2 regions of the Pseudoalteromonas sp. MB41 genome follow, and region 1 is predicted to be linked to the other one. Evidence: riboswitches for the same ligand, from Rfam matches in the RefSeq annotation. Region 1 holds a riboswitch; the other holds the start of a gene.
The links. A riboswitch is a leader RNA that binds a small molecule or an ion and turns the genes downstream of it on or off. The one in region 1 is predicted to bind cobalamin.
Positions count from the first base shown of each region.

Region 2: another riboswitch for cobalamin. It lies ahead of LPA49_RS11170 (TonB-dependent receptor); the one in region 1 lies ahead of LPA49_RS03585 (ABC transporter ATP-binding protein).

Region 1 covers NZ_JAJJZF010000001.1:784,717-800,796, forward strand. Annotated here, with positions in the region: gene LPA49_RS03515 (hypothetical protein) at 1-34, opposite strand, end outside; gene ltrA (group II intron reverse transcriptase/maturase) at 902-2,374, shown strand; gene LPA49_RS03525 (mechanosensitive ion channel family protein) at 2,585-3,520, opposite strand; gene yaaA (peroxide stress protein YaaA) at 3,656-4,435, opposite strand; gene tal (transaldolase) at 4,657-5,607, shown strand; gene LPA49_RS03540 (DUF3545 family protein) at 5,797-5,985, shown strand; gene ung (uracil-DNA glycosylase) at 6,016-6,687, opposite strand; gene LPA49_RS03550 (cobalamin-binding protein) at 6,684-7,505, opposite strand; gene cobO (cob(I)yrinic acid a,c-diamide adenosyltransferase) at 7,543-8,142, opposite strand; gene LPA49_RS03560 (cobyric acid synthase) at 8,142-9,626, opposite strand; gene cobU (bifunctional adenosylcobinamide kinase/adenosylcobinamide-phosphate guanylyltransferase) at 9,626-10,153, opposite strand; gene LPA49_RS03570 (adenosylcobinamide-GDP ribazoletransferase) at 10,150-10,944, opposite strand; gene cobT (nicotinate-nucleotide--dimethylbenzimidazole phosphoribosyltransferase) at 10,948-12,009, opposite strand; gene LPA49_RS03580 (iron ABC transporter permease) at 12,013-13,002, opposite strand; gene LPA49_RS03585 (ABC transporter ATP-binding protein) at 12,995-13,828, opposite strand; cobalamin riboswitch at 13,978-14,100, opposite strand; gene LPA49_RS03590 (histidine phosphatase family protein) at 14,374-14,991, opposite strand; gene LPA49_RS03595 (FKBP-type peptidyl-prolyl cis-trans isomerase) at 15,047-15,475, opposite strand; rRNA gene rrf (5S ribosomal RNA) at 15,962-16,076, opposite strand.
Region 2 covers NZ_JAJJZF010000009.1:112,253-128,332, reverse strand. Annotated here, with positions in the region: gene LPA49_RS11210 (tRNA nucleotidyltransferase) at 1-649, shown strand, start outside; gene LPA49_RS11205 (DUF1566 domain-containing protein) at 637-1,098, opposite strand; gene LPA49_RS11200 (DUF1566 domain-containing protein) at 1,160-2,836, opposite strand; gene LPA49_RS11195 (hypothetical protein) at 2,926-3,258, opposite strand; gene LPA49_RS11190 (DUF2982 domain-containing protein) at 3,282-3,998, opposite strand; gene LPA49_RS11185 (efflux RND transporter periplasmic adaptor subunit) at 4,240-5,292, shown strand; gene LPA49_RS11180 (efflux RND transporter permease subunit) at 5,296-8,394, shown strand; gene msrA (peptide-methionine (S)-S-oxide reductase MsrA) at 8,480-9,013, shown strand; gene LPA49_RS11170 (TonB-dependent receptor) at 9,074-10,927, opposite strand; cobalamin riboswitch at 10,961-11,116, opposite strand; gene LPA49_RS11165 (YajQ family cyclic di-GMP-binding protein) at 11,334-11,816, opposite strand; gene LPA49_RS11160 (VanZ family protein) at 11,971-12,321, shown strand; gene LPA49_RS11155 (ketopantoate reductase family protein) at 12,314-13,216, shown strand; gene thiI (tRNA uracil 4-sulfurtransferase ThiI) at 13,338-14,795, opposite strand; gene LPA49_RS11145 (TetR/AcrR family transcriptional regulator) at 14,905-15,558, opposite strand; gene coaD (pantetheine-phosphate adenylyltransferase) at 15,777-16,080, shown strand, end outside.

The DNA of each region.
Region 1 (16,080 bases):
TATTTTTTTCTTGAAGCTTGCTCAATGCATCCATTTAACTCAGTCTATCCCTAGGTATATAACATTTTATAGTGCGCTCGTCGCGCATCTTTGTGCCGATGTTACGCGCATGTATTAATGAATCTATTTTTAACAAATAACGTAATGCATTGCCAACTATAATATTTTTATTGACACTAAAGGTATTCAGAAAAAGAAAATACACTTGTCGCTCAAAAAATTAGTGGAATATCAGATTATGGGGTAGCGCCAATATCATTAGATGAATAAGACTGTATCTAATAGCTCAAAGCCAACCTATAGAGTAATTACGTTAACTCACTTTGGGGCGTGCGACGTGAAGTCGTATGAAGCGCTGTTCACCGCTTAATGAGTGAACCATCTGTATCACCAGATGATCCTAGGAGCCTGAATAAAGTAGCGGCTCTGACAATGTAACGAAGGTTGGTATGCGCCAATCGGGATCTTAATCGTGAGAGGACGATCCTCCTGATAACCACAAATCGGGTGAGTGCTAGGCAGTCAGTATGATGAACATAAGTGAATCCGCGTAAGGTGCGTTATATGATGAAACAGCGGAAGTGGTTAATACGCTGTAGCCAAAAGGCGCGAGAGTCGGAAAGAGATTGCCCCATGCTCTTTCGTGATCACTGAACTCTCCGCACTATAGCGGGCATCTAACCTGACATTGCGCAACATACGGAACACGGTAAGCCTGTATCACTCCCTTTGGGAAAGCTTATATAGCCGATAGTGATGCAGGTAGAGGATGTTGGAGAAAGCAAAGGCTGGATTGTAATGATGCAGATACAGACGTCTGTCTGGCACGAAAGTGAGCTGACTTCCGACTGGTCTTCCTTTGCAAGAGAATTTGAAGAACTTTATTCAAGGAGAAACGCAAATGATGATTTCAAAAGAGATTAGTGCCTCTCCTGACAGTGCTCAATGGCAATCCATAAATTGGAAAACTGTTGAGTCACACGTTTTAAAGCTTCAGATGCGTATTGCAAAAGCAACAAGAGAAAGTAAACACGGCAAAGCGAAAGCGTTGCAATGGATACTGACTCACTCGCATTCGGCAAAACTTCTTGCTGTTAAGCGAGTATCACAAAACAAAGGCAGTAAAACGCCCGGAATAGACGGCGTCATCTGGAATACGGATACGCGCCGCATGAAAGCAGTCAATCAATTGAGCAGAAAAGCTTATCAAGCCAAACCGCTCAAGCGTATCTACATCCCTAAGAAAAACGGCAAGCTCAGACCTTTGGGTATCCCGTGTATGGTCGATAGAGCGCTGCAAGCGCTTCATCTTCTCGCACTAGAGCCTGTGTCAGAAACACTTGCTGACCCAAATAGTTACGGCTTTCGGCGCAACAGAAGTACTGCTGATGCTATTGCTCAGTGTTTTCTCTGTTTGAGTAAAAAGCAATCCGCACAATGGGTTCTTGAGGGAGATATTAAAGCCTGTTTCGACAAGATTGGGCATCAATGGCTTATGAATAATATAGCTGTAGATAAACGAATGTTGGAACAATGGTTAAAGTCTGGTTTTATGGACAAAGGGCTGTTCTATCGCACTGACGAGGGAACACCACAAGGCGGGATCATATCTCCAACCTTGATGCTGATGACTCTTGCAGGTCTTGAGCAACGCATAAAGTCCACCGCACTTAAAAATGGGGCGAGAGCCAACTTTATAGGATACGCTGATGATTTCGTCGTCACTTGCACTTCAAAGGACGTGCTGGAGAACGATATCAAACCGTTGATTGCTGACTTCTTAGCACACAGAGGCTTAACGCTCTCCGAAGAGAAAACGCACATTACTCACATTAGCCGTGGTTTTGACTTCCTAGGCTTTAACCATAGGAAGTACAAAGGAAAGCTGCTCATTAAACCGAGTAAATCTAACACGTTAATATTTCTGAGTAACTTGCGCGAACTCACTAAAAAGCACGCAACCACCCCCGTTAACGATCTAATCAAGTTGATAAATCCGAAACTCAGGGGTTGGTCGAATTACTATCGCCATTGCGTTGCCAAACAAGTATTCGGATATGTGAGCCACAAACTATTTCTAGCGTTATGGCATTGGGCTAAAAGGCATCATCCAACAAAATCAAAAACTTGGATCGCCATGAAGTACTTTATCAACCGTCGAGGCCAATGGCAATTTCACGGTTGGCAGAAGAGCATGAATATGGATTGTCAGTTTAATCTATTTCAAATAGCTAAGGTGCCAATAGAGAGACATGTGAAAATCAGGAGTGAAGCTACGCCTTTTGATCCTTTATACCAAGAATACTTGGCAAAGAGAAAAGCAAAGAGGCAATGCCGCAACTCTTGGAATGAGCCTAATCTCGCTGCTTTATAAGTTGCTGGGTACCAATTAGGTGCCTTCGTGAAGGCTTGAGCCGTATGCAGTGAAAGTTGCACGTACGGTTCTTAGGAGGGCGACACTTGGTAACAGGTGTCGTCTATCCGACAGAATCGGTTTGGCTTGGTTAGACTGAGAATAAAACGGAAACAACCACCCGCTCACGTACACTTCCCTGTGTAAATCACGCCGGTGAGTCAGTAAATTTTACTTATCGGCTGGCTTTGCATCCGCGGCCTTATCTTGCTGTTTTTCGCTGATCATGGTGTTTAATTTTTCGCCGCCTTTAATACCAAAATCTAACGTGCGGATTGGGAATGGAATGGTCATATTAGCTTCGCTTAAGGCGTTTCTAACAGCCACAACAGCTTTGTGGCGTAAAGTCATAAAGTCAGCTTCACCGGGGTACTTAATCCAAAACCACACCAGTAAATTAATGCTGCTATCGCCAAAGCTTTCGGCGTACACGGCGGTCTCTTCTTGCTTGATCACAAAATCAAATTCATTGATTTTTTTAACGATAACCTCTGCAGCTTGCTCTGGGTCATCGGCATACGAAATACCCACAGGCACCTCAATACGGCGAACGCCTAACGTACTGTAATTACTAAGTATGTTTCTAAATAAAATTTTATTCGGTACGAGAATTAGTTGTCCATAAAAATTCTCGATAAGGGTGTTTCTGAGGTTAATCGCGCGCACTGTACCAAATACACTTTCCGTTCGAATGACATCACCTGCTTTAAAGGGTTTACGAATACCCATGGCAATACCTGCGATTAAGTTTTCGGTCATATCCTGAAAAGCAAAACCGATAGCAAGACCAACAATACCAGCACCTGCGAGTAATGAAGTCACGGTGCCTCTGAGGCCTAAAAAATCGAGCGCAACAAACAGCCCTACACAAAGAATAACCACTTTTGCAATAGACGACATCAAATCAGCAATTTGCGTTGATTCCAAAGAGCGACGTAAGATTTTACGCAGCATTGAGCCACACACTCGCGCTAAAAGCGAAAATAAAATGGTTATTATGATTGCGACGATGAAGTTAGGAATATGACTTATAACAATATCAATCCAACCACCAAGCTTCTCTTCAATGAGCTTTTCAGCTTCACTAACGGATGGAATTTTTAGCATGTTTATACCTTGTTATCTTATATTAACTAACTCGGTAATTTGCAAAATGAACGCCATGTTTAATCAGACAAATAAAAACCATAAAAAAAGCCGTGCATCGCACGGCTTTTAACACACTAAAGTAGGCTCTTTTTTCTAGTGCTGTTCTTCTCGCAGAAAAACAGGTTCGAGCTCTTTCGCGGTTGCATCGCTACTGAAGTAATAACCCGCTACTGTGAAATCTTTTAAATCACTCAATTGAGTAATTTTATTCTCAATAATGTAACGCGCCATCATGCCGCGGGCTTTTTTCGCGTAAAAGCTGATCACTTTATACTGGCCGTTTTTACAATCTTTAAAATGAGGTGTTATAATTTGTGCATTCAAGGCTTTTTTATCAACTGCTTTAAAGTACTCATTTGAAGCAAGGTTTACTAAGTACTTACTGTCTTGCTCTGCCAAGACTGTATTGAGTTTTTCGGCTATCACACTCCCCCAAAACTCATACAAGTTTTTACCGCGTGGATTTTCAAGCTTAGTGCCCATTTCTAGGCGGTAAGCTTGCATTAAATCGAGCGGCTTAAGCACACCGTAAAGGCCAGATAAAATTCGTAAGTGAGACTGTGCATAATCTAAGTCAGAGTGTGTTAACGACTGTGCATCTAAACCACCATACACATCTCCATTAAATGCAAGGACGGCTTGTTTTGCGTTTTCTGTTGTAAACGGCTGTGACCACTGTGCGAATCGCGCTGCATTTAAACCGGCTAGTTTATCGCTGATTTTCATTAAACTGCCAATTTGAGCAGGGGTTAAATCATGGCAAACTGACATTAACTCTTCGCTGTGCTCGAGTAATTCAGGCTGAGTGAATTTGTCGGTCGTGGCTGGTGTTTCATAATCTAAATTTTTTGCAGGTGAAATAACTGTGATCATAGATAGCTATTGACTTGTAATTTGTTTGATGTCAATTTCAACATTAAATGAATCAAAATGCACGTTTTGTTTCGCCCCGCCTTAATTCGCTGCATTTTCACATCTAATGCCTTAGTTTTCTTAGTTAAGGACATTTGACCTATTAAACACTGTCATAGTGTTGCAGCATTAAGGTGGCTATAATGGATTTTCTTTTAACTTGCTTGGAATGAGGAAAGCAAATGACTTCAGCACTACAAAGGCTTAAACAGCATTCATCTATTGTTGCAGATACAGGTGATATTGAAGCTATCAAAAAGCACCAACCAGAAGATGCAACAACTAACCCATCTTTACTTTTAAAAGCCAGTGAAATTGAAGCGTATAAACCTTATCTAGACAAGGCATGGCAATACGCAAAAGAAACAGAGCAAGATGCAGCCAAGCAACTTGAACTTGCTTGCGATTATTTTGCCGTATTAATTGGTAAAGAAATCAGCGAAATTGTACCGGGTTATATCTCGACAGAAGTCGATGCGCGTTTATCTTTCGATACACAAGCGACGATTGATAAAGCACATACTTTACTTAGTCTTTACGAAAAAGAAGGGGTAAGCAAAGATAAAATTCTTATTAAAGTTGCATCAACGTGGGAAGGCATCAAAGCTGCCGAGCAATTAGAAAAAGAAGGCACTAAGTGTAACTTAACGCTGTTATTCTCAGAAGCACAAGCACGTGCCTGTGCCGACGCAAATGTATTTCTAATTTCACCGTTTGTTGGCCGTATTCTTGACTGGCATGTAGCGAATGGTATGGAAAAACCGACTGATCCAATGCAAGATCCTGGTGTACAGTCTGTTCGTAGTATTTATGAATTCTACAAACGCCATGACTATAAAACAGTCGTGATGGGTGCAAGCTTCCGTAACACGGGTGAAATCATCGCGCTTACTGGTTGTGATAAATTAACAATCAGCCCTGCATTACTTGAAGAGCTTGGTGAGCTTACAGACGCACAAGAGTACTTACTTGAAAGCGACTTTACCGTTGAACCAAAACCAGCACCACTGACTGAAAGTGAGTTCCGTTGGTTACATAATCAAGATGCCATGGCGACAGAAAAACTAGCTGAGGGCATTCGCTCTTTTGCCGAAGCGCAGCTTGAATTAGAAGCACGCTTTAAAGCAATGTAATCTGCAAAAATCATTGTAAATGAACGCCACCGCTCTCGGTGGCGTTTTTGTTTATATACCATACAAAATTTTGATCTATTCATCTAGCAATCACATTCCTGTAACAATATCGTCACTTTTTTATTCTATTTTTGTCTAGCCTGTGGTATAGATATTTCCGAGGTTCAAAATAATCAATAGGAGAAGTTCATGGATAGCCTAGACGATATTTTAGAAATATTAGAAGGTCCTAGTACAACAAAAAAGACCTCTACAAAAAATAAAAAGAGAAAATGGCGCGAAATCGAAGCTTTGAAAGATAAGCACAGATTACGTAAAGAACTACAGGAGTTAGACTACTTTACAGACAGTATAGCGATTGATGAGCTAGACTTTTAAATCAAGGCCCGCAAGGGCCTTTTGTTTGCATTAAATTTTAGGAAGGTGCCAATTAATCGGTGTTTTATGCTGTTCGCTCAGTCGCTGATTAATCGTTGAAAAATGCTTACACCCAAAAAAACCTCGATGTGCAGACAAAGGTGAAGGATGTGGGCCTTGGATCACGTGATGACGCGATGTATCGATGTGTTTACCTTTCTTTTGTGCATGTGCCCCCCACAAAACAAACACAACTCCCTCACATTGCTGATTGATCAGTGCGATAACTTGGTCTGTAAACTGCTCCCATCCCAAATGCTTATGTGAATGCGCGTTTCCCTGCTCAACGGTCAGTACTGTATTCAATAAAAACACGCCCTGCTCTGCCCAGCTTTGTAAGTAACCATGCTCAGGTATTTCGAATCCGTCGATATCTGTGGCCAGTTCTTTATAGATGTTTTTAAGTGAAGGCGGCAGTTTTTTAACCTCAGGTTGCACTGAAAAGCATAATCCATGTGCCTGCCCTTCACCGTGATAAGGGTCTTGCCCTAAAATAACCACTTTCACATCGTTTAAAGGAGTGGCGTTAAAGGCTGAGAAAACCTGTTCTTCAGGTGGGAATACAACAACACCCGCAGCGCGTTTATCAGCAACATAGGTTAGTGTGTCTTGCATATAGGGCTTGGCTAATTCAGCCTTTAAAAAATCTTGCCAGTTGGTCATTTTGAAGCCTGTATTTGCTTTCTTGAAATGTCTATTTTACCACACATCTCGCTCAAGCCATCAAGCATGCGGGTTGTAAAGCGATGTAATAAATCAGCGTTAACACTTATAAATTGGTTATGCTGAACGGCCGGTAATTCAGGCCATTGTCGCCAATCTATTTGAGGTTGCGGCTTTTTCGATTTTTCATCGGGGATAATAATCACCTCGGGTTTACTTACCAGCACATTTTCAATACTGATACGCGGATAATCGGTTTCACTGTTTGCAAATACATTGTCAGCATGGCAAATCGTTAATAACTGATTAATCCATGTGTTACCCCCCACCGTCATCATCGGCTCTGGCCATAACTGATAAAACACACTCACTGGGAGTTTATCCTGCTGTGAAGCACGGATGGCAGCAAGCTTTACTTCAAACTCAGTGGCTACTCTATCGGCTCGCGTTTTTAAATGGGTTAACTCACCTAATTTACGTAACTCATCAGCCACATTATCCACTTGGTCTGGGTTACTGTAAGCAACCGGAATACCTAATTTCTCAATGTAAGCAAGATCTTCAGCTTTATTACCGGTCTTCCATGCAAGAACAAGATCAGGTTTCAGCGATAAGAGCCTTTCCATATTGATGCCGTAGTAACCACCCACTCGTTCAATTTCATTGGCTTGTGCAGGGTAATCGGCATAATCGACAGTTCCAACGATGCGATCTCCAGCACCAATTGCAAACAGGTTTTCGACTATATGCGGAGCCAAAGCAACGATACGCAGAGGCTCTTTAATTTCATGTGCGTAAGAAAACTGAGCCAACCACATCAATGCCCATAAGCAACTAAAGGTCAGTGCTTTCATATTAGTAATCAAACCCTTTTTGTGCCTTTATGCCAGCATCAAATGCATGCTTCACGTTACGTACTTCACTCACGGTGTCTGCAAGTTCTGTGAGTTTTCGGTGCGCGCCTCGCCCTGTAATAATCACTGATTGCATTGCAGGTCGCGAACTAATTGCAGCAATGACTTCATCTAAATCAATGTAGCCATAGGTAATCATATAAGTGATTTCATCGAGCATCACTAAATTAATAGACTCATCTTTTAGCATTCGTTTTGCTTCTTGCCATGTTACTTGCGCTGCCGCTGTGTCAGAGTCTTTATTTTGAGTCTCCCAAGTGAAACCCGTATTCATAATGACAAATTCGACGCCTGCTTTTTCGAGTAAATTACGTTCACCGCACTCCCAAGTGCCTTTAATAAACTGACAAACAGCTGCTTTCATGCCATGACCCACAGCACGCGCTACAGTACCAAAGCCTGAGGTTGATTTTCCTTTCCCGTTACCTGTAATGACCTGAAAAATACCTTGCTCTTTTTGAGCCGCGGCGATGCGCTCGTCTACTTTTTGTTTTACTTTTTGTTGGCGCTGTTGGTGCTTATCTTGGTTGTTTTCGCTCATTATTTTTCCTTACTAAAGGTGTCATAAATATTGATAATTTGCTCAATATCCATATGTTTTTCCACTACGTCTGCGAGTCTATTTAACTGCTGTTCGCGGTGTTGATTAAGATCGATAGGTGTCAATTTCGTCTCAGGCTCTAGCCATCTGACCAACTGATTTACTGCATCAGGTGTATCAAAAAGCCCATGTAAGTAAGTACCTGCTACTTGATTATCATCGCTAATAAAGCCGTCATGGGTAAAGCCATTCGGATGCTGTTCAAACGTTATAAAAGGCTGTTCAAGCGCTGGCCCCTCACTTATTCCGGCATGTATTTCATAGCCACAAACTTGCTGTTCGCTGCTGTTTAAATGCAATATTCCAGTTACTTGTGTCAGCACTTTTTGTTGGCCTAACTGAGTTTCAAAATTAGCGATTCCCAACCCTTTTGCTTCCCCTAATGTAGACTCGACAGAATGAGGATCGGCAATTCGCATCCCTAACATTTGTAGGCCACCACAAATACCCAGCACTTTGCCTGAGTAACGAAGATGGCGGTGTATTTGTTTGTCCCACCCTTCATTTTTTAGAAAGGCTAAATCGCTTAACACATTCTTACTACCTGGAATAATAATTAGATCAACATCAGGAATCGATTGTGTATGACGGACATAGTGAAGGTCTATTTCTGGTTGCAGTCTGAGGACATCGAAATCAGTGTGATTACTAATATGAGGTAAAAGAAGAACAGCAATGTGTAACTGTGGCTTAGCAACTTTATTAGCAATAGCCACGGCATCTTCGGCATCTAAGGCTAAATCATGTAAGTATGGCAAAACCCCCAAAACAGGTTTATTGGTGTATTGCTCAAGCCAATCTAAACCACTTTGTAACAGTGCTATATCACCACGAAAACGATTTATTACAAACCCTTTTACGCGCGCTTGCTCTGATTCAGATAACAACGCTAACGTCCCAACCAGGTGAGCAAAAACCCCGCCTTTATCAATATCGGCAATAATGATCACTGGGCAATCGACAGCCTCAGCATACCCCATGTTAGCAATATCATTTTCTCTGAGATTAATTTCTGCTGGACTGCCTGCGCCTTCAACAACTAATAGCTCAAACCGTTCGCTTAAGCGCTTTTGAGAGGTGAGTACAGCGTCCATAGCGACCTTTTTATAATCGTGGTAACTGCCGGCTTCCATATTTGAAAGCGCTTTTCCATGCACAATAACTTGTGCACCCGTATCGCTATTTGGTTTTAGTAAAATAGGGTTAAAATCAACCTCAGCGGGCACATTAGCTGCCACTGCTTGCAGTGCTTGTGCACGCCCTATCTCGCCTCCATCGGCGGTTACAGCACTATTAAGTGCCATGTTTTGCGGCTTAAAAGGCGCAACCTTAATGCCGCGTTTAGCAAAAATGCGACACAATGCCGCCACTAAAGTGCTTTTACCTGCATCAGATGTCGTGCCTTGCACCATAAGGGTTTTCATCATTGCTCCCTCTTTAATGTTTGTGCAAGGCCAGCAATAATAAACTCAACCCGAGCAACCTGCTTGGCAAGTGATTGGTGTAACCAACCCGAATGATCAACAAACTGGCGGCTCAATTCACCCAATGGCACAATACCATGGCCTACTTCATTGCTAACAAAAATAACCTCGCAGGGAAGCTCTTTAAGCACATCAAGTAGTGCTGCTTTTTGCTCTAGCCAATATGCTTCACCGTGCTGACATAAACAATTACTCAGCCAAAGTGTTAAGCAATCAACCAAAATACAGCGGTCTGCTTTGCCATGCTCTTTGAGCACTTTAGCCAATTGCAGTGGCTCTTCGATAACTTGCCAACGACCATCGCGCTCTAATTGATGACGTGCAATGCGTTCAGCCATTTCACTATCACCCGCATTGGCTGTCGCAAGATAAATAATCGATTTGCCTGAATTGCTAGCTAGTTGCTCTGCAAAGCGGCTTTTACCACTGCGTGCGCCACCTAAAATCAAGGTATGTGGTTGCTTCATAACATGCTCACTAAGGTTAAATATACAGCCAGCTCAGCAATTTGTTGTGCGGCACCTAGGCAGTCTCCGGTATAACCTGATAACTGTTTTTTGAACCAGTGAATTAATATAAAACGCGTTATAGTAAGTACAAGGATTACAGTGAAGATGTGCCAAATACTGAGCACTGAAAATAACCATGCGAAAAGTATCACTGCCCCGCCAGTCGCAAGCAGTATTTGGTAACTTTCGGTGCTTAAGTACATCGCAACGGGTTTTACTTTGCTGGTTGCATCGTGACTAACATAATCCATGTCAGCAATTAAACTCGTTGCGACAATTCGGCTTAAACTCTGCCCTAATAGCAACGCAATAAGTAGCAAATTTAGTGACTCAGACAACACAACTAAACTTTGAAACTTAATAAGCAGCACAATAATAAGCGCAGCCGCTCCGTAGGTTCCTAAACGGCTGTCTTTCATAATGGTCAGCTTATCTTCAACTTTCCAGCCACCACCAAAGCCATCCCACACATCTGCTAACCCATCTTCATGAAATGCCCCCGTCAAAATTAACCCTAAGGCCATAACAAGTGCCACGGAAATTGAAGCAGGAAAAAAGTAACTAAACACGAGATAACCTAAACTTAAAATCCCCGCAAGTAGAACCCCTACCAAAGCAAAATAGCGACTGGCTTGGTTCAATGCCGTCGTTGATACCTCAAAATTAAACCTCACAGGTATACGTGTTAAAAAACTAACAGCTAGCAATAATAGCTGCTTTTGAGAAGGCGATGAGTTGTGTGTATTCATTGCTTAAACAACCTGCTCAACATGTGCATCTGCAAAACTTGCCATTTCGTTATAAAATGCAAGCGATGATTGTAATAATGGTAACGCCAAGGCGGCACCACTGCCCTCTCCTAAGCGCAAATTAAGGTTTAATAATGGCGATGCGTCTAACGCTGCCAGCATGGCTTTATGTCCTTGCTCATCTGAGGCGTGAGCAAAAATCATATAATCACGTGCATGCGCGTTTATACGTGTCGCAACCAATGCTGCGGCACTGCAAATAAAGCCATCAATAACCACCACCATGCCTAATTCTGCCGCGGCTAAAATAGCACCTGTTATTTGAACTATTTCAAAGCCACCCAGCGCCGCTAATGTCATTAATGGATCGTTTAGATGCGCCCGATGCAAATTAACGGCTTGTTCAACAACCGCAATTTTTTTAGCTACCACCTCATCCGTTACGCCCGTGCCCTTACCCACACATTGAGCGGCAGGTAATGATAATAGAGCAGCCATTAATGCTGCCGCACTGGTTGTGTTACCGATCCCCATTTCACCGAATGCGACGGTATTACACCCTGTATTTTTTATTGCATTCACACGCTGCTTAGCAAACTTAAAGCCTTGTTCAACTTGCGCTGGCGACATCGCCATTGAGGTATTTATTGACTCAGTAATATGCCCTAAACGTTGATTATGAACACTAATATGATGCTGTTCTGACAAAGTGCCTGCATCAACGACCTCAAGCAGCCATCCAAGTTGACGACAAAATACATTAATTGCTGCTCCACCATGCGCAAAATTAGCAATCATTTGTGAAGTCACACTGCTTGGCGCAATCGAAACCCCTTGGCTAGCAACACCATGGTCACCTGCAAAAACGACGAGTGTTGGTGCGTTAATAACGGGTTTAAATTCATCTACAGCGTGCTCTGAGTTAAGAGATTGACTTAAAATGAGTGTCAACGTTTTTGCGCACTCTTCTAATTGACCAAGCGCTCCTAAAGGTTTGGTTTTAAGATCTATTTTTTGTTGAATTACAGATGCATACTGCGAGTTAAGAGGTGCGATATTAAACATGGGCTACCTACGCTGTTTACGAAAATAAAGTAAAGATAAAAAGAACACACTGCCTATAGCCGCAGTGATCACACCCACAGGCAATTCTTGATTAGTCAGTAAAGTACGACAAAGCACATCGACCCATACCATAAATGTACCACCAACAAGGCTCGTCATTAAAAGGTTGTGGCTTGAGCCTTGCGACGTAAAGTAGCGGACAATATGCGGGATCATAAGCCCAACAAAGCCAACCCCCCCACACATAGCGACCAAAACAGCAGTAATTAACGAACTAAGTAGTAACATTAAAATACGAAAACGTTGAGCATGAATTCCCAGTGTTGCCGCGCTTTCATCACCAAGCAACATAGCGTTTAACTGACGACGAAAAGCGATCATTAACGTCATACACGCAATGATTACGGTGAGCGGGATCCAGAGCGTTCCCCACTCAGCACGTGAAAAACTTCCCATAGTCCAAAATAAGATAGCTGTAATCGCCTGAGGATCGCTAAAATAAAGTAATAAACTGGTTAAAGCACTAAACAGAAATGACAGTGCGACCCCCGCCAATAACATCGCTTCAACTTGCCCTACATGGCGACGCCCAGCAATGCCAATCAACAAAAACATAGAGAGTAAGCTGCCCAAAAATGCAGCAATCGACATACTAAAGCCAAAACTCACACCGGTAAGCGATATAAAGCAAACCACACCAAATGAGGCACCTGAAGAAATACCAAATAAGTAAGGGTCTGCCAACGGGTTTCGCGTTACGGTTTGTAATATAAGCCCAGCAAGCGCGAGCCCAGCTCCAGCTAAAAACGCCAATATCATACGTGGCATGCGCAGTTGCAAAATAATACGTTGGATAAATTCATCACTGCCCTGGCTGATTAAACTATGCAGCACATCACTCATTGATGTACTCGCGGCACCAAAACTGAGTGCTAAAAAGCAACTAACAAGTGCAACGCATACACAGAGACTAAAACGCACCCTATCAGTCATCTTGATGCTCCTGTCTGTTATAGCCGTAATAGTAGGTAATATGTGGCACGAACTCATCAAACGAGGTTGACTGAGGATGAGCAGACACTCTTGCACAAACACCAAAAACATCACTTAACAGCTGCTCGGTAAGCACCTCTTTTGGTGTGCCTTGCGTAATTAATTGACCTTCATCGATAACAAGTAACTCATCACATACGCTAGCAGCTAGATTTAAATCATGAAATGAAGCGAGCACAGTGACATCAAGTGACTTAGCAAGCTCCATAATTTGAATTTGATACTTAACGTCAAGATGGCTGGTTGGCTCATCCATAATCAATAACTTTGGTTGCTGAACAATTGAGCGGGCTATAAGTGCACGCTGTTTTTCTCCACCCGAAAGTGAATCAAAGCTTTGCTGTGTGTGATGACTTAAACCAACCTGCTCGATTGCTTGATAAATACGCTTTTTATCATCGGCATTAGTCGCACTAAACAGGGTTTTGTGTGGGGTGAGACCTAAACTAACTACATCGAAAACAGATAAATTAAATTGCGAAGGAGACTCTTGTAAAACCACAGCAACATTTTTTGCGAATTCATCAGCACTGATTTGCCAAATATTATCGCCAGCTAAAAAGACTGCACCTTGTTGTGGTTTTAAATAGCGATATAAGCAACGCAATAAACTTGATTTACCGGCGCCATTAGGTCCCAGCAAACCAATAAATTGACCTGCATTTAACTGCAAATTGATTGATTTAAGAATTGTTTTATCAGCAATTCCCCAGCTTAAATCAGATACTGAAATTAAAGGGGTTATGCCTTGGCTTTTTAATTGCAAATTACACTCTCTTGGCGAGTTTTATCAACGCACCAGAAAGCACTGACCTATATCAGTAGATAACGTGAGTTGACCCGCTCAATGATACTAATTAGTTTGAATATTAAATCGCTCAAATCGATAAACACTCTACTGTATTAGCATAATAAGACTAATTGTTGTTGCTAAGTATCTGGCTGACCATGTTCATCATGGATTACAGTTGCGGGAACAGCTGGAGAATCTCACCCCATTCCATAGCATATAGATATACCTAAACGACCTCATGATGCGAGTTTCTGTTGGAATTAAAGCAATATAGGCAAGAAATTGATTACACAGAATGGTTATTCCTTTCCTAAAATCAATAACGCGGAATTAATCGCTTTAAACCAACCCGCAGAACGTTGTTCAAAAACTTACTTTCTAAGTTGTTACTTATAAACGTGCTGCAAAGTAACGCCTTGATATAAAGCCCCTGTAAAACGCCGAAATCTAAATTTTGAGGTAGTTCGGTATATTATGGCGGGCTAAGTAAATAATTCAATGAATATCACTCTAGATGGCTAAAAAACTATTTTAGGCCACGCTTGCCCTTGTTCATCTATATATACATCTAACGTTATTAACCCTGCATAAGGTAAATGAAAAACATTAAGGTGAGTATTCGTTTGTTTAGGCATATGACAAATAATAGCGAGGATTTGTTTAATTACACCGGCGTGGCTAATCACTAATGATTGCGTATGTTTGGACTCTGTAAGCGAAACTAAAAATGCCTGCCACCATGCTTCGACTCGCGCGTAAAAGTCAGCCATTAATTCACCATTGGGCACTTTAACCTGCCACGGATGTTGCCAAAAATCACCGACATGAGGTTTACCATTTTGTTGCCAAAGTTGTTGGTAATCTTGGCCATCCCAGTCACCAAAATTAAACTCTTTCAATGCATTGTTATATTGCACATTGATTGTATGCTGACGAGCTAAGAATTCTGCATGCGTTGAACAACGTTTTAGCGGAGAGCTATAAATAGCATCGAAGCGAGATAATTTTGCGCTTGCTAGACGCATCTGTTCATAGCCTACATCTGACAAAGCAACATCAACGTGCCCACAAAGAATGCCCGGAGTTGCAATTTCGCCATGACGTAGTAAGTAAACCCGTGAAGTAAATGCGTCCATAAATATCCTTAATCAGCCATACAAGACGGTAACGCGTTTCTAGCTCAGTGTCGAGTTAGGCTAAACGAATTAAGCGAACATCAAAATGCAGCACTGCATTTGCACCAATTTTACCACCATTCCCCTTTTTACCCCACGCAAGCGCAGGAGGGATCACAAATTCATAGCGAGATCCTATATTCATCAACAAAAGCCCCTCTCTTAGGCCTTCAATCGCTTCCGATAAAGCAAACACCTCCGGCATACCCGCTTTATAGCTATCGGCAATAACATGACCGTCAGCGAGCATAATTCGTTGATTAATAACAACAGTATCAAACTCTGTGAGCTTGTCACCTGCCGCATCCTCTACAACTTTATACATCAAACCCGATGGGCACACTTGTGTATCTGGATGAGCTGAAAATTTGCTGATAAATGCTTCACTATTCTTACGGTTTAAACCTGATGAGCCTTTCGATTTTGTTGTTTTCTTACGAGACACAAAACACCTTAATTGTATTACAAATATAAAACGCTTTATCGCATAACAAAGATAGGGAAGCAAGGAGTTTAAAGTAGAGTAGCAAGCGCTAAAAGCTCAACAATGTCTTAATCTGAAAGATACACTACAGTGGCAATTCAGAGACTTTTCAGCACTAAAGTGCCTTTTACGTCCTAATTATCTCAGCGTGAGGTGAAATAAGCGATTTAAGAGAACCTTTCAATCTGTGTGATCATACCATTCCGCTTAATTAAGTGGTCTATTTTGAGGCAATAAAACCGCGTTGATAACAAGGCAAAAATTTAGTTATTTAGTTGTTCTAAATCAGAAATTTTTAACGCAGGTAGCGACTGGTTTGATCACTCAAAATGATTAAGTATTTTTGCGGATTGGTATCAGACATCTATTTTCTGACATCCGATATAGTAGAAAGCATTAAACACAAAAAAGCCCGATTCTTTCGAGTCGGGCTTTCTTTAATTAGGATCCTGGCGATGTCCTACTTTCACATGGCAAATGCCACACTATCATCGGCGCTGTTTCGTTTCACTACTGAGTTCGGCATGGGGTCAGGTGGGTCCAAAACGCTATTGTCACCAAGAAAA
Region 2 (16,080 bases), on a different contig from region 1:
AGAAACAGAACGTTTGCTTATTGCGATGGTAAAAGCAGGCGAGCTTGAAACACTCACAGCGGAACGAGTTTGGTTAGAATGCGAAAAATCTCTTAGTGATGGCGCATTTGCAGAGTTTTTAAATACTCTCTTTAAAATTGGAGGCTTACATGTGATCAGCCCCACGTTAGAATCGCAGTGGAGTGATGCATTGTATCAAACGATGCAAGCGCGCTTTGATTATGCCAACAAGCACTCTATTACAGACACAGCATTACTTTTTAGCCAAGTGACACTCTCGCTAACAGAATCTGATATTCACACAATCGCACAGCAGATCCGTCTACCAAATGAAGTGCGTGATGTTGCTCTTAACACTGTTGCTCATCGTTCAATATTGTCTGACAAGCAGCCGGATTGTGACGCACTGCTAGGCTGTTTTAACCGACTTGATTTATGGCGTCGTCCTGAGCGTTTAAACGCCGTACTCAAGGCGTTAGAAATAAGTGAACAAAAGCCAGTGGCATGTATAACACAACTACACCAAGTGACTGAACAGGCAAGCGCTGTCGATCCACAGCAATTTATCGCCCAAGGAATTAAAGGGGCCGACATAAAAACCGCGCTTGAAAACGCGCGGCTATCTATCATTAAAAATTATTTTTCATAACGTACGAGTCGCAGAAATACATCGGATTCTTTAGCGTGAAGACTGTTTATGCCTTTATCAAACTGATAAACCCAAGCAAGGTCTGTTCGCTCTTTTCCTGATGTACTGCTCCAGTAATTTTGCAGCTTAGTAGCAAGAAAGACACTTTCGTTAATACTCGGCTGCACGCATCGATGCTCTAAAATGCTGGCTAACTCTTTTACATTAGGCACATGCCAATCAGAAAAACCGGCAAGACGCGTATTCTTTGCACCGCGTAATGCTTCACCCCAGGTTAGCTGCTGGCTGGTGCCTTCACATGTTGCCGTTGCACTATTGTAAGTTTGTCCAAAGCTACAACGTTGCCACATTAAGCCTGTTTCTACATCACTTACCGTGCCATTTTCGTTAATGACAAAGCGGCTGTCTGGGGTCGTTTGCGTTACCGCATCGTAGCAAACCTGCGCCATAGCAAATGTAGGCTGTGTTGCCAGTAAGGCAACCGATGCATAGAAAGATAGTTTACGCATATTATTCTCCCGGTGTTCTTACTAAACGGACAAAGGCGGTTTTCCCTTTCGGATAGGCCAAGTCGTTTGCGCTACTCATATCAATAATATATGCCTGCGACAAACTGGTACCATCCACAGCGGTTTGTGATGTCCAATACGGCATAAACGGGTTGCCATCATCGCTTAGCTGAATATTGCTTGGCTGATTTGGAAAAAACTCACTGTTGAGTAAGCTTACTTCACCTTGTTTAGCGTAATCCAGTATTCCCAGAAGTTCGGTATAGGTAGGAACACGCCAATTAGTGCCGCCGCAAAAATCAATCGCATTCACTTCATTCACATACGTTTGTAAACCACACGCGGTGTTACTTGGGCATGTTGAGTTTGCTGCACCTTGAACACTGCCCGTTTGTACCCCGTTATTACTATTTAAATACCACGTATAATGATTTGTTGCTGCACGGTTAGTGGTTGCCGGTGGCAGTGTGGCACTTGCCGCTTTTACTTCCCAAATTAAGCCTGTCACGTTATCGCGTACACAACTAAAGTTTGCTGCGTCGTCTGGCAGCTCATCCGCAAATTCATTTAATTTTGTAAAATCAAATGCCAAGTCACCTTGGCCTACTTTATCAAGTTGATTAGCAACACTGTCACGCCCTAAATCTGCATCTTGAGCTGGGAAGTTATCACTTTTGCAGTTAATTTTTTGCGTGTTGTTATAGCAGTCGCTCATGCCCGTATCATTTATAAGGCCGAGGGGTTTAGGGCTGATACCAATCACTACCGTATCTGTATCACTGCGCGATTTACTGTCGGTGACGGTAACCTCAAAACTAAGTTCTGTGTCGGTATCAACATCAGGGGCAATGAATGTGGTGATACATTGATTTTGATTTGCAAGGGTGACTATTTCACCCGTTAGTTGTTCCCAATAGCACTGCTTGGTTGCAGTCACAATTTCACTGTTACTTGCATCAAGCGTAACGGTATCAAACTCTATAACTTGCTGATCTTCCCCAGCGTTAGCAATGATTACTTCAAGGGTTTTATTAAGCGTAAATGACTGTTCAGAGCTTGCAGAGCCCCCTTCATCATCGGTCACTGTTAGTCGCCATGTCATTGACGTGTTTGATTCTAGCAGCGGGTGAGTAAAGCTAATCGTTTGATTATTAAAGCTATCAACGGTTAAATCTGGGCCCGAAAGCTGAGTCCATAAGTAACTGTCTATCGAACCATTTTCATCAATATCGACAGACTCTTCACCACTGAGCACAATAGTATCATTGTATTTTGAGGGCAGTTCTTGCGGTGCAGTTTGCGTGATCACGGCAACAGGCAGCTGGTTATTAGAGGTAATGAATATGCTTACTTCATCACTGACTAACTGACCATCACCCGTTTGATAATTAACTTTAAGTACGAGCTCTGAGTCTCGCTTAATATCAGGGGCAGTGAGAGTTTGCTCAGCACCTTCTGCTGGGAACCCCTCTACAACAGGGCCACTTACTCGTTGCCACGTAAATGTTCCATCAGCAGGCGAGCCCTTAGCCAATAATGTAAACTCGCTTTTTTCAATAATTTGCTGATCAGCTCCAGCATTAACTGTCGCAGCGATTGGTGTTGTGTCACTCGACCCACCGCCCCCACAGGCTGTGAGTGTCGTTAATGCAACAACTACAAGAGGCACTAATCTCATGTTTACCACCTTAAAATGCAACGTTGGCTTTATAACCAACTGCCAAATAAGAAGATAACTAGCAAGTAAAGTGCCAAGAACACCCTAAATTATAAGTAACTTTCTTGATGAATACGCACAAACAATTTAGTGCCAATTTTACTGTAATCTATCTTATATTCTCGGCCATCAAGGGCTTGAATGAACAATAGACGTTTTTCTTCTGCAAAAACATCAGGGCTGGTGATGTAAACCATTTCGAGGTAACGCTCTTTTGCTTCACGACGGTTTTTTGGCAGATCTTCTTTAAACGGTTCAAGACCATTTTGTGTCACTTTTATACGTGGGTGGTTTTCGCCATTCACAATTACTAAGTCGAGTTTTTTATCTTTATGAATAATTGTGTTTCGACCACTTTTAATAAAAGAACGTTCTTGACTCATAGCCTTTTCCTACTTACTGCCACCTAATTACTTACATCTTTCTGTAAACGAGTATTGATAAATTCACTAGGGTTTAATTTCCAACGATTCAAATCTGCACTGAATTGCCAAATATCAGTATCAAGTGCATTGGCAGGCAACAATAAATCGTACCCTGTCAATTGCCTCAAATGCTGCGTACGATTAGCAAACATGGCAATCAATCCTTTGTAAAGCTGACCACTAGGGGCAGTGTAGTCCGTCTCTTCAACTAACCATTCTGATGGGCAATTGCCATTTTTGCAATGTTTTTGAACAACTTGCATAAATATATGACGTTGTTCTATTAATAATCGCCCTGCAATTCGTGGGTGAATCTGAGTTAAAAATTCATCTATGTTATTGAGTTTAATACCAACTGCGTTTAACTCAAGGTATTCTAAGCCTTGTTCCACTTTCGGGACACCACTGTGGTGAAAGTTTTCTCGTTTTAATTGCCAATGCCCAACTTTATGATGATATATAAGCAACTGATTAGTATAGGTAAAGCTATAATAAGGCTCTTGTGTTTTTAAAAAGCCGACAAATATAGCAGCAAGGCAGCTACTGACTAAAAAAATTTCCACTATACTAATCTCACCGGGACGTAGCAGGTTAAACAGCATAATGAATACAAGCCCAATGCCTCCGACCAATAAAAACTCAATACCATGTCGCGAAGCCTGTGCCCGTACCTTTAAAATCGCGTTTTTGTTATCCATACACTGAAAAGTAAAAAATAAACATTACAATTGTGACCAAAACAATCTTTCTAAGCGTTAAACAATACGGACACTTGGTTTGTTTACTCATACTTACACCTCTCTTCTCATAACAATTAAGGAACAAATGCGCTGAACTTTTAACTTTTACGCCAAATGCACAAATATATGAGATACCTGACATACGGGGCACGTACTAATTTTGTACACTACACTCAACTAATTTTCTGGTAACACGATGATGTATTCGACACAATCTGGTAAAGCGCTTTTTCCTTTTATTATTACCCTTTTGCTAGGGTTATGTATTTATTTATATTTACCTTCAAGCCAAGGCGAGCAAAGCAACTTTGGAGACCGTTCAACCCAGGTTGTCGCACATACCGTCACGGCTGAAGAAAATGCCGTTTTAATCGAAGCGATAGGCAGCGCGCGCGCGAATCAAGCGATCTTCATTCGCAGTGCACAAAACGACTATGTGACTGATATATTTTTCAATGATGGCGATTTAGTAAGTAAAGGTCAAAAACTAGTTCAGTTACAAGCACAACAAGAAGAATTAGCAGTAAAAGAATTAAGTATCAATTTACGTGAAGAAAAACGCCAACTAGACCGCTTAACCGAACTATCACGTTCGCAAGCAACCGCTAAATCGTTACTTGAAGAGCAATTGTCTCGTGTAGATGCCACCGAAGCTCAGCTTGAAAGCGCCAAAACTAAACTAGCAGAAATGACCATTAAAGCGCCTTTTTCAGGCTTATTAGGTAAGCGTGAAATCTCGATAGGTACTTATGTTAATAGCACCACCAATATTACCACTCTCGATGATATCAGTATTATAAAAGTGGACTTTAAAGTTCCTGAAAAATACCTTGCGCAACTGCAGCTAGGCATGAAAGTCATGACTCAAAATGATGCTTACCCAGGAAAAACCTTTAACGGCAAAGTCACGCACATCAGCTCACGCATTGACTCGGTTACTCGCAGTGTTGAAGTGACGGCCAGTTTTACCAATTCAAGCGGTTTATTACGCCCTGGTATGCTGTTAAACACCGCATTACAACTGAGTTCAAACCAAGCACTCATGGTGCCTGAAAAAGCGGTAATCCCTCAGCAAGATAAACACTATGTATTCAAAATTGAAGACGGGGTTGCCAATAAAGTTGAAGTACATGTAGCGGGACGTCATAACGGGTGGGTTGCCATCGATAAGGGTCTAACAGATGGTCAACAAGTCGTGACTGAAGGCATTATCAAAATTCGCACTGGCAGCAAAGTTAGTATCAAGGGCTAAACCATGAAAATTACAGATACTAGCGTTAAACGTCCGGTCTTTGCGATCGTAATAAACTTACTGTTACTTACCTTTGGTCTCGTCGCTTTTTCGATGCTTCCACTGCGTGAATACCCAGATATTGAAACCCCGATTGTGAGTGTAAGCACATCGTATACTGGGGCCAGTGCAGAAATTATTGAAACCAAAATAACCCAAGTGCTCGAAAATCGTATTTCGGGTATTGAAGGGATTAAAAGCATTAATTCGTCAAGCCGTAATGGCCGCTCAAACATCACCATTGAGTTTAATATCAGTCGCGATATCGATGCCGCATCAAACGATGTGCGTGAGCGTGTAGCACGTGCGCTTGATAGCCTACCAGAACAAGTACGCCCACCTGAGGTGTCAAAATCGAACAGCGATGAAAGTCCAATCGCTTGGTTTGTCCTTAATAGTTCGACAATGGATTCGTTGCAACTTTCTGACTACGCACAGCGTTTTATTGTTGACCGTTTAGCCGTAGTTGATGGTGTGTCGAATGTACGTGTCGGTGGTGAGCGTAAGTACGCCATGAAAATTTGGCTAAACCGCAAGGCCATGGCGGCGCGCGGGATTACCAGCAGCGATATCGAGAATACCTTACGCACAGAAAACGTTGAACTGCCCGCTGGTGAGATTGAATCGATTGACCGTGATTTTACTGTGCGTACAGCACGCAGCTATAAGGATCAACGCGACTTTAGAAACTTGGTTATTAAACGGGGCGACGACGGCTACTTAGTGCGCCTAGGTGAAGTGGCCGATGTGCATTTAGAAGCCGCTGACGACGAAAGTTTATTCCGTGGTAATGGCCGTAACATGATTGGTTTAGGCATTGTAAAACAAGCAAAAGCGAATACCCTTACGGTGGTAGACAATGCCCGCGCCGAACTTGAGAAAATAAAACGTAACCTACCTGAAGGCACCACGATTCAAGACAGCTACGACTCGTCAGTGTTCATCAAAGAATCGATTAACGAAGTGTACCGCACACTCGCTATTTCAATGGCCTTGGTTGTCTTAGTTATCTACTTATTCTTGGGGAGTATTCGCGCGACTTTAGTGCCCGCAGTTACTGTTCCTGTGGCACTCGTTGGTAGCTTTATGTTCTTGCTTGCCATGGGATACTCAATCAACTTGCTTACCCTACTCGCTTTAGTGTTAGCCATTGGTTTAGTGGTCGACGATGCCATTGTAATGCTTGAAAACATTCACCGCCGTATAGAGCTTGGTGAGCCACCTTTACTTGCTGCCTTTCGTGGGGCACGTGAAGTAGGCTTTGCCATTATTGCCACCACGCTGGTGCTTATTTCAGTGTTTGTGCCACTGGTCTTTATGGATGGCCGTATTGGCGCATTGTTCACAGAATTTGCCATGGCAGTGAGTGCGGCTGTGTTTTTCTCAAGTATTACCGCGCTAACCTTGTCACCAGCGTTGTGCTCAAAGGTACTTAAAGCCTCTGAAAAAGAAAGTAAATTTAGCCAATGGATGGATAAAACATTTGCCAAAATTGAACAGGCGTATCGTAATTCACTAGCATCAAACATGAGTCGAAAATGGAGCTTGTTGCTCACCATGATCATGACAGGCGTTGCCAGCTTCATGCTATTTCAGCAAATTCCTTCGGAACTGACGCCAAAAGAAGACCGCGGTACTTTCTTTATCATGATGAGCGGCCCTGAAGGGGCAAGTTACGAAAATAACGCCGCTAATATGGCTAAAATCGAAGAGCGTTTAATGCCATATTCAGAGTCTGGTGAGTTGAGCCGTGTGCTCATTCGTGTACCTGGCTGGGGCGGCCAAGGGGGTGTTGCAATCGTTGGTATGGCCGATTGGGATAAACGAAAACGCTCAACATGGGAAGTGATCGATGAAATTAGTGGAAAAATGCAAGAAGTGACTGACATTCGTGCCTTTGCTATTATGCGCAGTGGTATTGGTGGCGGTGGCTCATCACGCCCAATTGAGTTCGTATTACAAGGTAACGATTACGACCAATTAGCCGATTGGCGTGATCGCATTATTAAGCGTGCTGAGAAAAACCCAGGCCTTGTGCGCATTGACCACGACTATAAAGAGACATTCCCACAGTTTTTAATCAATATCGATAAAAACAAAGCCGCTGATTTAGGCGTGTCTGTATCCGATGTAGGCCGCACTCTTGAAACCATGCTAGGTCAACGTCGAGTGACAACCTTTATCGACCGTGGTGAAGAGTACGATGTGATCCTAAAAGGGACCAAAGAAGACTTTGCTAACCCAACGGATATCTCAAACATCTACCTAAAATCACGTAGTGGTGAACTCGTGCCGCTAGATAGCCTCATTACGCTAAAAGAAGAAGCGACTGCATCACGTTTAAATCGCTACAACCGTATGCGTGCGATTACTCTTAGCGCCAACTTAGCTGATGGCTACACCTTAGAAGAAGCACTGAACTTTTTAAATCAGGTTGCCGCTGAAGAGAACGACATTGATGGCGCCATTGATTACAAAGGTGAGTCTCAGCTGTTTTACGAAGGTGCATCAGCGATGACCTATGTGTTCATCCTTGCACTGACAGTGACGTTCTTAGTGCTTGCAGCCCAGTTTGAAAGTTTTATTCACCCACTGGTGATCATGCTAACCGTGCCACTCGGTCTAGTTGGGGCCTTATTTGGTTTATGGTACACAGACTTAACGCTAAATATTTACAGCCAGATTGGTATTGTGATGCTAATAGGTTTAAGTGCTAAAAATGGTATCTTGATTGTTGAATTTGCAAACCAGCTACGAGATAAAGGCGTTGAGTTTAACGAAGCCATTACACAAGCCGCTACGCAGCGTTTACGTCCCATCATTATGACCTCATTAACAACCGTAATGAGCTCTGTACCGCTAGTACTCGCAAGTGGTCCGGGTGCAGAAAGCCGTATGGTAATTGGTGTTGTGGTATTCACCGGCGTAATTGTGGCAACCTTACTCACCTTGTTTGTTGTGCCCGCTGCGTATACTGCCTTTGCGCGTAATACACAGTCACCAGAGTACTTACAAAGTAAACTGGAACAGCAAGCGAAAGACAAACCGTTAGAAGAAATTTAGACGCTCTGTAGCTTTTAACAAAACGCCGTCTTTACGGCGTTTTGTTTTTTCAGCTATAGTCAGCAAAACAGTGAGGGAGTAAAACATGAATAACAACATACAAATAGCCACATTGGGTGGTGGCTGCTTTTGGTGTATTGATGCCGCATTCAGACGCGTCAAAGGCGTATTAAATGTAAGCTCTGGTTATGCTGGCGGCGAGATTGAAAACCCCAGTTATCAGCAGATTTGTACGGGGTTAACCGGACACGCCGAGGTCGTACAACTGGACTTTGATAGCAGCATTATTAGCTACAATACCTTACTTGAAATGTTTTTTACGCTGCACGATGCGACACAATTAAACCGCCAAGGTAATGATGTTGGCACACAATACCGCAGTGTCATTTATTATCATGATGAACAGCAAAAAGATGAAGCAGAGGCGATGATAGCAGCCTTACAAAAACAAATTCGTGAGCCGATTGTCACCGAGCTGAGCCCGCTTACACACTTTTACCCAGCAGAGCAATACCATCAAGATTACTATAACGAAAACCCGAACCAAGGTTATTGCAGTATTCTTATTGCCCCTAAACTTGAAAAGTTCGCTCGTTATTACGCCGATAAATTAAAATGAAAAAAGCCCGCTAAGTAGGTAGCGAGCTTTTAGACGCAGAACTAATAATTTCCTTTATTATTAGAACTGATAACGGGCACCTACAAATAAGCGACGCTCTGGCGTATTGTAGTAATAAAATTCGTCGTTGATGAAATCACCATCGAGATCTTTCCCATACGCATCAACGGCGTTATATTCTCTATCGAATAGATTTTCTACGCGAAGTGACACGGTCAGGTTATCGGTTGCTTGGTAATGGCCCACAAGGTTCCATAACGTGTATGAAGGTAAGTGTGTCAGTTTGCCATCTCGATCACCGCGATATTGCATATCAATACCAGCATCAAAGTCGCCCCATGCTTTATGTAATGACCAATTCACGCTGTGTTTAGATACATAGGTCAATGCATTACCTGTTTCAGTATCCTCTGCTGATAGGTAGGTAAAATTGAAGCTGTGATCAAAACCTAGCACTTGGTTTTTAAAGCTAAATTCAACCCCTTCGTGGCGAGCTTGATTGATATTCGTTGGTTGCCAAGCGCCGGATGCATTTGGTGCCCAGGCAATTTTGTTATCTATTTCACTGCGGAAAATAGCGATATCTAGGCTGATATCATTCACATTAAGTGATAAACCTAACTCTTGGTTATCTGATGTTTCAGGATTGAGTTCTGGGTTACCAGAGCCGGGATAATACAGATCATTAAAGGTTGGTGACTTAAAGCCGGTGCTTTGGCTTAAGCGGAATGTCGCGATATCATTTAGATGATAACCGACCGCTGCCGTATAGGTTGTTTCGTCACCAAATTGTTGGTCATCATCTTGTCGTACAGTCAGATTTGCCAGCACGTGCTCATCATCGTAGTAAGCCCCAACAAACGCAGCGAATACCTCACGACTGTCTTTTAGATAAGTGCCAGAATTAGTATTTACTTCATCTTTATACCAGTTTAAACCACCGCTAATTGTTAAACTTTGATTTAAAAAATATTGGCCGTTGTAATCGATTTGCTCACGTTCTGTCTCAAACTTATCAACCACCGTTGCACCGGTGTAGTCGATACGCGAGTCATCTGAACTGTCGCTAGAGATTGCAATATCAATCGCATGGGCGTGTTTTTCGAATGCTTTTTTCCAACCTAATGAAGCTTGGTAGTTTTCGAACTCACCTTTTTCTACTGTACTATCAGCAGGACTAAAAGAGCTATCGTATTGCGCTTCACCTTCTGAGTACTGACCCTGTAATAAAAGCTCCCCTAGTCGCTCATTTTGATAGCCTAGGTTAAAACCAAGGTTTTTATTTTCATAGCCATCTTCATCAGGTGCTACACCTTGCAATACATCAAAGCCGTCTGTTTTTTCGTAACCTGCATTAACAGAAATATCGACATCTGCAATCTGACCACCAGTAGCCACTTGGTACTCTTGGTAAGAATCTGAACCAAAGGTGACATCCAAAGTGGTATTTTGTGCTTTACGAGTAATAATATTGATCACACCCGCTAACGCATCTGAGCCATACACAGCAGCACGAGAACCCTTAATGACCTCAACGCGTTCAATACTGTTTAACGGAATATTGCTAATACTTTTATAGCCCAGCGTTGCCGAACCTGTGCGTACACCATCAATTAAAATAAGCGTATGACGTGAGCTGGCACCCCGAAGTGAAACACCTGAACTTTGCCCAAAACCACCATTAGCATTAATTTGGAAACCGGCTTGTGTTGCCAGTAAACTAGGTAAGTCGCGAACATAGCTTGCATCGATATCAGCACGGTCAATGACTGTAACGCTCGCTAAGACTTCATTAATAGATTGTTCGAATTTATTGGCAGTCACTGTGATGTGCTCGATTGATTGCTCATCCGCAGACACAGAAAAAGACAACGCAGCAGCAACCGCTACGCCTAACGTAGATTTATTTAGCATGATATCCCCTAGCCTGTGCCCACCGCACACGCAAATAGTAAGTTAATTCAAGGCCGGTCTCCGGACTCTGCATATACTGAGCATACGCATTACCGTTGCGGGGGCAGTGTTGGCATTGTTTTCTCCTTGAAAACGCACCAGCTTCCCGATTATCTTGCTGTTATTTCAGCCTTTGAAATAGCATGTATCTAAGCAGATACAGCAAGCACCTTGAAAATAGGCTGCTATTGTGATGATTTTAGGAATAAATGTCAATGGACGTCTAAACTTCTAAACAAAGCTAGATAGAAAGTAAAATAAAAAAGCCAAACACGTTTATGTTTGGCTTTAGATTAGTCACAACTTCACCGCTCTTCTAGTAGAGCTGTGCGTTCGTAGTCAGACAGTGCTTTCGCAATAAAATTAATTAATCGCGGAAGTTTTTGAATTGGAATGGTTGACCTAAATCAGCAGTACGAACAACCTGCATTGCTTCTTGTAAATCATCACGCTTTTTACCCGTTACACGTAACTCTTCACCTTGAATAGCGGCTTGTACTTTAATTTTTGAGTCTTTAATCAACTTGACGATTTTCTTTGCAACGTCTTTTTCAATACCTTGCTTAAGTGCCACATCACGCATGACGTATTTACCGCTGCGCGACTCATCTCTAAGCTCTAAACTAGACACGTCTAAACCGCGCTTTGAAATTTTCGCAGCAAGAATATCGAATAATTGCATAACTTGCTGTGGTGCTTCGGCTTTTAGCTTAATGACTTTGTCGTTTAATTCGATTGATGCATCAACACCACGAAAGTCAAAACGTGTTTCTAATTCACGCTTAGCATTATCCACTGCATTCTGCGCTTCGTTCATTTCTACTTCAGAAACAATATCAAATGAAGGCATGGGGTTCTCCTAACAAGATTTTTAAAATAAATATGCCTAGGATTATAACGTCAATTTTATAAATCTTTACATTTTTCTGCACACCGTTCAGGTGCGATACGAAAATTGTTTGATATACTGCCCATTCATTTTTTAGGCAGTTTAAAGGTTTATTGTGACTAGGCGCATATACCAAATTATATTTTTAGTCAGCATTATTGGCTTCACTATTCTTTTCGCCAAAGAAATTAAAGGCGTAAGTAACCTATTCCCACATGTTGATAAAGTCGCGCATTTTGGCATTTTCTTCGTACTGGCTATGGTGATGGATAAAGCGTTTAAATTACCCCTTATAGTGCAAATATTATTGCTTGCAGGGTACGGTGCTGCCATTGAGTTTATGCAAGATATGCTGCCTTATCGTCAAGCTTCAGTTGCCGATTTTGTTGCCGATTTTATAGGTGCTTCGAGCTACTTTATTATTAAACTTGGTTTTCATTTAGGTAATAAACAGCGCAATGGCTAATATTTTAATTGTAGGTGATGGTGCTATTGGCTTGTTATTCAGTCATTTTTTATCAGCTCAACATACTGTTACCTTATTAACGCGCAAGCCCACTTTGACCACCCGTTTTTATCAACCTTCAAATGGTAAATCACAACCTATTAACGCACGCCTAATTAATCATAAAGAACTTAACCAGTTTGCCCCATTCGAGTGGGTGTTATTTACGGTGAAAGCCTTTCAGGTTGAAGCTGCATTTAAGCAACTTCAACCTTATCTAGCTGAGCACTGCCAAGTTATCTTGTCTCATAATGGCATGGGCAATGTGGATGAACTTAACGCCGCGCTTTCGGCCCATCAAGGTCTATCATTTTTAACCACTCAGCAGGCGGGGTTCAAAGCAACTCAATACAGCGTGAATCATACTGGTGACGGTGCCAGTCTTTTAGGTACGTGTAATGATGCGGCGCGCAAAGTGCTAAAGCAGATCGAGCAGCACTTTAGCAGCTTACCTAATTTTAGTGTTACCGATGATATTCATACCCTTCGTTGGCAAAAACTGTTGGTGAATATCGCTATTAATCCGTTGAGCGCTATTCATAATGTAAAAAACGGTCAACTTCGTACGCCGCACTTTAGCTCGCGAATTATTAATTTACTCAGTGAGGCGTGCTTAGTTGCTAACAAACAAGGTATTTCACTCTCATTAAGTGACGCGCTAAACAATGCCTACAGTGTAATGAGTGCAACCGCCGCAAACTTTTCGTCGATGCAACAAGATATTAGCCATAATAGAGCGTCTGAGATTGACGCTATTTGTGGGTATGTATGTGAGCAAGGCGCTAAGCTTGGAGTGAAAACCCCCTACAATCAAGCCATGCTTAGTATGATAAAAGCCAAATCAGCGGGGCTTTAACAACACCCCTCTTCTATTGTGGCAGCTGGAAGGTGTGCCAATTAACAGCAAATTGAAAAGTCAGCGTCTTTCGTTAGGCATTAAAAAAGCGCGAAATTCGCGCTTTTCTATACCCGTTTACTTATGGGCGATACACTTTTACGTTGCTAAAGCCTTCTTCGTGTAAAATAAGCGCTTGTAGCTGGCTCATTACCCCTTTAGCACAATATAAGTAGTATTCTTTATCTTTTGGTAAATCACCAAACTTAGTCGCTAAGCGGAAAAATGGTAAATGAATTACTTCGATACCTTCAAGCTCTAGCGGGTTAGCGTCTTCTTCTTCTGGTGAACGAATATCAACAACCACTGCGTCTTTTGGAAGATCAGAGACTGACTCTGCTTCTTTCACTTCTTGTTTTGCTTCGGTATCAATGTCGCGGACATCCATAACACGTGCATTTTCAACCACCGTATTAAGTACATCAAAATCAAATTTAGCTTCTTCAGCTAAGATGGTTTTAATTTTTGCTTTAACTGTTGGTTTTTTAGATATTACACCACAGTATTCAGGCATACTCTCTGCCATTTCTGCTGTGCCAATTTTACGTGCAATATTAATAATATCTTGCTTGTCGTGTTGAATAAGTGGGCGAATGATCAGCGTTTCGGTGACACGGTCAATCACACTTAAATTTGCCAGCGTCTGACTCGAAACTTGGCCAATACTCTCACCGGTAACAAGTGCTTGTACACCTAGTTTTTCAGCCACTTGGCTGCCAGCACGCATCATCATACGTTTAAGGACAACGCCCATTTGGCTGTTTTCAATGTTTTCGAGTATTTCCGCTACGACGGGTTCAAAATCAACAGTGACAAATTTCACTTTATGGGTTGAGCTAAACTGTTTCCAAATGTAGTAACTTGCTTGCTTCACGCCAATTTCATGCGCTGCGCCGCCTAAGTTAAAGAACAAAAAGTGAGTACGAGCCCCTTTTCTGATCATTTGATAACTAGCAACACCTGAGTCAAAACCACCTGACATCAGTGATAGCACATCTTCTTGCGTTGGTAATGGGAAACCAGCCATACCAAAATGAGTCTCTGTAACAATGTAGGCTTTTTCGTCACGCACTTCTAAACGTACTGTTACCTCTGGGTGAGATAACTTAACGCGCGCGCCCTCTACATGTTGATTTAACCCACCCCCTACATAGCGTTCAACATCACTTGATGTAAAGTCGTGCTTACCAGAGCGTTTACAACGAACACAAAATGTTTTGCCTTCAATGGTGTGGCCGATTAATTCTTTGGCTTTTTGGTAAATGTCATCAAGCGATTCGAAATCAGTCTCGGTTACTTCTATAAACTGTACGATCCCAGGTATACGCTTTAAGCCATCGATGATATCAAGACGGACTTGTTCTGACTCCAAGAGACTTACAACTGAAATATTATCCCAGTTGTTTCTTACTTGCACTTTTTCGTCAACACGACGTAAAACGATCTTAATGTTATTTTCTAATAACTTGGTAAAACGCTTACGTACAGATTTACTCTTGATAGCGATTTCTGGGTGTAATTTGACGATAAATTTAAGCATAGTTCACTCTTAGACTGTGGAATTCACACGCCTTGAGACATACCAACCTCAAGGGCGCGCGATTATAACAAAAATTATAGCGTCTAGGAAATAAACTGCTTCAGACGGATTATTGTGCAGTTGGTTCAGCGTTAGCTAAAGCTAAGTACTTCGCGCGTAATTGGTTAACTTGCGCTAGGCTATGCTCAGTACAGTGGGCTTTTAATAGTAATAACACCTTTAAAATACCGTGGTAAATATCTTGTCTTGCCAATTCACCACTTAAGCGACGCGCTTTGATATAAGGTGTCCAGAAACTCACTGTCATTTTTAACATATGAGCAAGCTCTGTTACATCATCATCTTCAATGGTGATAATATCACCCGCTCTCAACGCTAATAAAACCTCTTTGACTTGTTCAAGTAATGCCGCCTGAAATTCGATGTAATCTTTTTTAAGGGCTTCGTCTCGCGACAAAATGTCACCCAAGTTGTCATAAAAAAACTGGTATCGCCACATCAATTCAAACAAAGAGTCTAAATACCCTGCTAAGTTTTCGAGTGCATCATCATCGGGGGTTAACGGCTTGAAGTGAGTGTGCAAGTGCTCACTATATAAAGCAAATATATGACGGATGATATCTTCTTTATTTTTAAAGTGATAATACAAATTACCCGGACTAATACCCATATGTGCAGCTATATGATTGGTTGTTATGGCACGCTCACCATGGAGGTTAAATAACTCAATGCTGGTGTGTATAATTTTATCCTTAGTGCTCATATGCTGATTACTCTGTTTTTTATGATTATTAAGTACTGAAAGCCAAGCAGTATAAACAAATGCGCGGCAATAAAATACTACCTTGAAAAAATCTAACCTCAATCGGTTTACCGTTCCTTTTTAGGGACAAAAACTAGTAAGATACGCGTATTTTCTAAGCTGCATACAGACTCAAACACTGTTAATATAACAAGCAAATTTATAGATAGCTGATAGTTATGAACGTTACTGCAATATATCCGGGCACATTCGACCCGCTAACAAATGGCCACACAGACCTAATTCATCGCGCTGCAAAAATGTTCGATCACGTTATTGTTGCAATTGCGCACAACCCAAGTAAGCAACCTTGCTTTACACTTGATGAGCGTGTTGAACTGGCCAATAAAATATTAGCGCACCTTGATAATGTCAGTGTTATCGGGTTTTCTGGTTTACTGGCTGATTTAGCGCGCGAGCATAAAGCAGAAGTTCTTATTCGCGGTATTCGTGCGGTGTCAGACTTTGACTATGAATTTCAAT